3 regions of the Pseudarthrobacter sp. As-47 genome follow, and region 3 is predicted to be linked to each of the others. Evidence: riboswitches for the same ligand, from Rfam matches in the RefSeq annotation. Region 3 holds a riboswitch; each other region holds the start of a gene.
What was found. A riboswitch is a leader RNA that binds a small molecule or an ion and turns the genes downstream of it on or off. The one in region 3 is predicted to bind cyclic di-AMP.

Region 1 (2,259 bases), 790 kb from region 3:
CCGCGGTGCCGTTGCGGGCAATCTGGTCTGCGATCGGGGTCACCCGCACATCACTGGCAGGCAACGGTTTGCCGGTGATCTCGGTGTCCTGGCACGCGTCGGCGGAGTAGTCGGGTCCCTGGCAGCCACGGGACAGGACGTGGCTCACCTGCCCGGCCGGCGACGCGTCGGTAACTTCGGCGGTGGAGACATTGCCGGTGCGGTAGCCGGCCTGCTTGGCCAACTCCATGATCGTCGGCACCACGGCCCCCTTGGCGTCCACCCCGAGGGCAGCGTTATAGGTTTTAATCCCGGAGGCCCAGGCCGTGGTTGCGGCGGCGGAATCGGTAACCAGTTCCGGATTAAAGTCGGCCTGGCCCGGCTGGCCGGACTTTTTCTGCACAGCGTAGGTGCTGACGGAGCCGTGAACAGGGAGGGTTTCCATCACCAGCCTGCCCTCGGCCCCGTAGAAACGCTCCCTGCCCGCCGTGACTTGGGTTCGGCCCATGCCGTCACCAAGCAGGTAGATAACATTCTCGGCTGTGGCAGGTGCTGACTTCGTGGCGTTAAACACCGCGTACCAGATCATCCCGGTTGCCACGGCTGCTCCCAGGACGACCCAAATGATCCTGCGTATCTTCCGTTCAGAGTCGGCGGGCGTGACGGCGGCCGGAGCTTGTGTCATCGGCGGTGCTTTCCTGTTCAGCGGCGGGGGCGTATGTCGGCTTCAGGGGCGGCGGTGTTTGTAGGGCTGGCCCTAGACGGTACCGCAGCCGCAGCGCCACCCATGGGTTTCTCGAAGCAATGGAATTGGATCCATTCAGAAAGGATACGGCTCGTGTTCCAGGACATCGAGTAAGTGCAGGACAACTCAGCCTTAATCCGGTTGGGCCGGCCCTGCCTTACTAAGCGGTGAGGCCCACCAGCGGGGTCTGTTCCAGAGGCAGCCCTTAAACAAGAGCCTCCTCGCAAGTGCCCGACGGAAAATGCAATTCGTCTTCGTCTTCTGTTTTCTAAGAGCGTGTTTCAGACTCCCGAAATGACTACGTGGCCGACCGGACAGGAATACGGGCACAGGGCAGTACATGGAGGCGGCAGCGCAATTGTTCATCCCTGGTCCTTAGTGCCGTCCTTTATGCATCCAATAAGAGGATCTGCGGCTCTGCGTTATGCAAATGTGACAACGTCGTGGGTTTTCGAGTAGGGTCAGACGCGTGCCGGTCTCAGAATGCGGCACTCCTGAGCAGATTGCCTAACTCTGCCGCTGCCTCGGGATCCGTTCGCATCATTCGTCCGGCAGAGACGGGGAAACCAATTGTGGCCTGCTTCGGGCAGGCCTTGGGGTGAAGCCGCGACTCCTGCCTTGTGCTGGAACTGCGGCCGGGTGTCTCCCATCCGAATCCGACAGCTAACCCCGCAGGCAGTGGGAGAGGCCCTTTCATGTCCATTCGCCGTGCTCACGGCCGCCACCGCGCGGTCCCCGTCCACACCAGCGCCCTTGCAGTCCTGACCAAGTCCGTCACCGACAACGCCGGCGGTGTGGGCCGCCAGGCGGCCGTCATCGCAGCAGCTTCCGGACTCGTTCTTACCAGTGGCGTTGCAGCCCAGGCAGCAGATGCCCCGACCCAGCGCGAGGCAGAGCCGGCCTCGACCCTGGAGGTTGCCAGCCAGGTCCAGGCGCCGCTCAGCGCAGACTCGACAGTCCAGATTTCCTACGAGCGCCCCGCCGTAAAGACGACGCCCGCTCCTGTCATCGAAGCGCCAACGCCTGTCGCCGTTCAGGCACCCAAGGCGGCCGTGCCCGCCGCGACTGCCGTCGCGAACGCCGCAGCGCCGGCCAAGGCCCAAGTCACCGTCACCCCCGCCCCTGCTGCCGCGCCGGCAGCCGCCCCGGCAGGCGGAGTCAACGCCACCATGGTCTCCTCGGCCTACGCCCAGATCGGCATGATCCAGGACTGCACACGACTGGTCGAGAACGCTCTTAACGCTGCCGGCATCCCTGTCGGAGACCTCGGTCCGATGCAGTTCATGAACTACGGCACTGTAGTCTCCGATCCGCAGCCCGGTGACATGGTCATGCAGCCCGGCCACGTAGGAATCTACGTCGGCAACGGCCAGGTTCTCAGCTCCGGCCTGAACGGCAAGAACGAAACCGCCGTTCACCCGCTGACGTGGATGACGTCAAAGGGTGCTGTCACCTTCGTACGCGCAGGCTAATAAATTTCTGAAGGCCGGCGATTCGGTGCCTTGGGGGCGGCGAATCACCGGCCTTCAGTATCT
Region 2 (2,259 bases), 980 kb from region 3:
GGCTTCGACGCTACCGGCACCACCTGGCGCGTGGACACCAACCCATCCTGCGTTGGAACCGTGCCAACACAGGTTGGCGGCGAAGCGGCGATTGTCATCCTCGACTCCGACGCCCGCAAGGATAGCTCAGGCCGGGTCAGCATCACCGTCGCCACGGCCTTCTCCGCCGCGGACGGAGAGCCCCTCTGGGGGCCGACGGAGGTTCCCGGCCCGTCCCCGGGCACCGGCCTGGTTTTCGCCAACACTCCCAAAGCGCTCACTAGCGAGAGGACACCCACAACGTTGCTCGCCGCCGACTCCGGCACAGTCGTCGGCGAACCGGCCGGAACAGCCCTTTATGAATATCAAGGGACCGCACTGGAGGGCGCCGCGGACAGTTTCTCCGCCCTCGACAGCGGCACGGGCGAAACGCTTTGGAGTACGGCGCAGTTGAGCCCCGGCCCCTCCGTTGCCGGGGCCGGGGCCACGGCCCGGTTCGAAGGCGCTTACGGTCCGTCAACCGGAGGCCTGGTGATCCTGGAATGGGCCGACCCCGCGGGGGCGGCGGTGGCCGTCGTTCACGATCTCAGGACCGGCGCGCCACTGGGCAAAGTTGAGGGAACGCCTTCGGGCATGGCCACCGTGGATGACTCCACCCAAACAGTGCTTCTGACTTCACAGCGGACAGACGGCACCCACAGCATCACAGCAGCCCGTCCCCGCGGGGGCATTCTGTGGAGCATGGAATCCAGCAGCCCGGCCGTGGTATCAGCCGCCGGCGCGGGAATGGCCTATGCACAGGTCAACGGCGAAGCGGCCAGGATAGACCTTGATTCCGGGACCATCCTGGCCTCGGGTGATTACGCCCTTCCCGTGGCCGTACTCCCCGACGGAACCGCCTTGTTCCCCACGGACCAGCCCGGCACGTATGCGGTTGCAGTAGCCCGCGGAACGTCCGCTACAGGGTAAAAGTTCCCGGCATGCAGCGCCGCGCCGACTTCCCCTAAATGTTTATACATTTGTGATTTTTCCGTGTAGATTGGGCCCGTGCCGCCCACCAGGCGCTGCACCCTTGGCTTGTTACCGAACCCTGCCGCCCGCCAAGGACCAAACACCACAAGCTCCGGCAGGGGCGGGGGAACCAAAATACGGATTCGCAGTGAATCCTTGGGGTTAAGCCGCCGGCATCAACGGCCGGCGGCCGGGTGACTCCCATCCGCATCCGACAGCTCACCTCGCAGGTATCGGGAGAGGTTAAGCAATGTCAAAGAAAAACGCCCGCCACAGGGCCGCCACCAGCAGCTCGCTGGCCACCATTTCACGAAGCGTTTCCAGCCACAGCGGAGCAGTGGGCCGCCAGGCCGCCCTCGTCGCTGTCGGATCCGGGCTCGTGCTGAGCATGGCCGTCCCGGCCCAGGCGGGAGCCACCGCATCGGACCCGCAGGGGGAAACTGCTTCAAGCACCATTTCCTCCCCGGCAGGAACTCCCGGCCAGGCGCCCGCACCGGGGGCCTCCGTCCACACCGTGGTCGCTGGGGAGACCTTAAGCCAGATAGGAGCGCTGCACGGAATCTCCCTGGACGCCATTCTGTCGCTGAACGGTCTTCACATGGCCTCCATCATCTATCCGGGGGACGTCATAACACTTTCCGGGGCAGCGGGCACCCCGGGCTCGGCACCGGCAGCCGCTCCCGCGCCGATCACCCCCGCAGCAGCCCCCGGTATGCCGTACCAGCCTTCGGCCCTGGTGCCGGCGAGCACCGGTGGACAGAAGCCACCGTCTTCCCTCAACCGGGCGATTCTCGACGCGGCACGGGCCCAGATGGGTGCCGTTCAGGACTGCACGGTCCTGGGGGAGGTAGCCTTGCGATCGGCAGGGATTCAAGGGGTCGGGGATGAATCACCCGAGTCTTTGATGGCTTATGCCACCCCGGTGTCAACCCCGGAACCCGGTGACTTTATCTACTATGCCGACGGCGGAATGGGGTTCTCGCATAACGCGGTTTACCTCGGTGACGGGCAAGCCATACACAGCGGATGGAACGGCAATCAGACCGTCGTCTTCAGCGTGAACGTCGGTTCCGGCCCCTCCTACTACCGCGTGAACGCCTGACTCCTGAAGTCCGCGGTGCCTGGCGGCCGCACACTGGCCGCCAGGCACCGCCTCACACCGCCTGACAACTGAGCCGAAATTTTCCAGGCGCACCCCACAGTCCGGATCCGGACTTTACACGCCGATGGCCGGGCCCGTACCGTCAATAAGACAAAATGTATAAACAT
Region 3 (2,259 bases):
CGTGGGATCGACGACTTCGCCGTTGACCTGGACCTCGAAGTGGAGGTGGCAGCCTGTTGAAGCACCCGTGGTACCGCTGAGCGCCAGGACATCGCCGCGGGAGACCGTCTGGCCCTCGGTGACACTGAAGGACGAGAGGTGGTTGTAGGTGGTCTCCAGGCCGTTGCCGTGGTCCACGACAACGCGGTTTCCACCGCCGTACTGGTGCCACCCGACGAACGTCACGGTGCCGGCTGCGGCTGCCAGGACCGAGGTGCCGCACTGGGCCACGTAGTCCTGGCCGCGGTGGAAGTCACCGGAGCCGCCGGTGATCGGGCTGACCCGGTAGCCGAACGGGGAGGCAGTGGACAGCGCGGCCAACGGGGCTCCGAGGCTTCCGGCCGAGGCTGCGCGGGACACGGAACCGGCGGACTGCGCGCTGAGCAGCTGCTTCAGCTTGCCGTCGGGATCCGCCTGGGTCACCACGGCAGAGCGGCTGAAGTCGATCTGCGCGCCGGCCTCGGCGGATACCTGTGGCTGCGGGGTAACAGCCGAGGCTGCCACGGGGGTGACGCTGCCTGCATTGTCGGTGGCCATGACGGGGCTGGTTGCCGGAACGGTCACGGTCAGCACCAGCCCGGTGGCAGCCAGCGCGATTCCGGCTTTCTGGCCAATGCCGCTGGCGGAGGCAAATTCTGTGATCTGCCGGAAGGGACCTCGACGGCGGCGTGCATCACGATGCGGATCGCGGGGGCGTTCCGTGGTGATGACCTCGACAACGCGCGGCGTTGGAACGGGGGCGGCCGCGCGGCGGCGCCCCTTGGGGGTCTGCATGGACAAGAAGGGTTCCTCTCTGGAAAGCCTGCGAAGTTAGCTGTCGGATTCGGGTCAGAGAGTTCACAGACCCGGTCCGCCTGGGCAAGCTCGGCACAGAGGTATCCCCGGAAGGATCCAACGCTGGAAGAGGCTTGCTGCTGACGGACTTCACCCCAAGGCAGTCCCCCGTCTGCCGGTTGTGGTTCCCCCGCCTCTGCCAGTAATGACTCGTGCACCTGATCCGCTGGCAGAGCTCGGCTCCGGATCAGGTAACGCTTTAGTATCTACGCTTGGGTTTAACTATAGGGCCAGAAGTCCCAAAGTAACAATTCCGTTATCTTTGGCTAATCCGTCCCGGCCGGGGTAGTACGCGGGTTTACCGGACGGCAACGAAGACGTGGGCTGCGACTTCGGGCGGCAACTCCAGGGCGCCCTCTATGCCGGGCACGCGGACCGAAATGTAGTCTCCCACCCGCTCCAGCGAGACCGCAGCCCCGGGACGGATGCCGCCCTCGTCGAGCTGGACCAGCAGTTCCGGCTCCACCTGGATCGGCTCAGCCAGGCGGCTTACGGTTACCTCCGACGCCGGGCCATAGGACTTCATTGCCTCCAGCAGGCTGACGGCCCCGTCCGCGAATCCTTGCGATGCCTGGCCGCCGAGGGCCGCCAGGCCGGGGATGGGATTGCCGTACGGGGACTCCGTGGGGTGGTCAAGCAGCTCGTAGATGCGCCGCTCCACGCGTTCGCTCATGACATGCTCCCAGCGGCAGGCCTCGTCATGGACGTAGGCCCAGTCCAGGCCGATCACGTCTGCCAGAAGCCGCTCCGCCAGCCGGTGCTTCCGCATCACCTCGGTAGCGCGCTTCCGGCCCACTTCGGTGAGTTCGAGGTGCCGGTCGCCCGAGACAACCACCAGGCCATCCCGCTCCATCCTGCCTATGGTCTGGGAAACCGTGGGGCCTGAGTGCCGCAGGCGCTCGGCGATCCGGGCGCGGAGGGCCACGATGTTCTCTTCCTCAAGCTCCAAGATGGTCCGAAGGTACATCTCCGTAGTGTCGATCAGATCCGTCATCCAGCTCAGCTCCTCGAGCGCAGTACCTTGCGTTGTCCCACCGTATCGCCTTCCGCGCGACGTAGTCCGTTGGAAAGCTTAGCCTATTTTGACTTTGTCCGAATAGTTGGCGGCCGTCACAACAGGCCGTCTCAATGTCTGGACTATGACGGTGCCGGTTCCCGCACCAACGCCGGTTCAGGCAGAATGAGGAGGGCCGGAGTTGCAGTCACAGCCGACTGTCCGCCAAGCAACCACCCGTCCGGACCCTAGCCGCGTCCACGCCGAAATTGGAGCACCTGTGAGCGAAAACAGCATCACTATTCCCGCCGACCTCCTGCCCAAGGACGGACGGTTCGGCGCCGGCCCGTCAAAGGTCCGGCAGGAGCAGATCGATGCGCTGTCCGCTGCGT

Region 1: linked by a shared signal. The riboswitch ahead of AC4BCK_RS00835 (NlpC/P60 family protein) and the one ahead of AC4BCK_RS04480 (M23 family metallopeptidase) in region 3 are both predicted to bind cyclic di-AMP.
Region 2: linked by a shared signal. The riboswitch ahead of AC4BCK_RS08930 (C40 family peptidase) and the one ahead of AC4BCK_RS04480 (M23 family metallopeptidase) in region 3 are both predicted to bind cyclic di-AMP.

The regions. Positions count from the first base shown of each region.
Region 1 is NZ_CM177088.1:171,288-173,546, reverse strand. Features, by position in the region: gene AC4BCK_RS00840 (alkaline phosphatase) at 1-664, opposite strand, end outside; cyclic di-AMP (ydaO/yuaA leader) riboswitch at 1,220-1,416, shown strand; gene AC4BCK_RS00835 (NlpC/P60 family protein) at 1,420-2,196, shown strand.
Region 2 is NZ_CM177088.1:1,935,546-1,937,804, reverse strand. Features, by position in the region: gene AC4BCK_RS08935 (PQQ-binding-like beta-propeller repeat protein) at 1-948, shown strand, start outside; cyclic di-AMP (ydaO/yuaA leader) riboswitch at 1,082-1,237, shown strand; gene AC4BCK_RS08930 (C40 family peptidase) at 1,241-2,092, shown strand.
Region 3 is NZ_CM177088.1:959,472-961,730, reverse strand. Features, by position in the region: gene AC4BCK_RS04480 (M23 family metallopeptidase) at 1-813, opposite strand, end outside; cyclic di-AMP (ydaO/yuaA leader) riboswitch at 824-1,040, opposite strand; gene AC4BCK_RS04475 (iron-dependent transcriptional repressor DtxR) at 1,172-1,867, opposite strand; gene serC (phosphoserine transaminase) at 2,148-2,259, shown strand, end outside.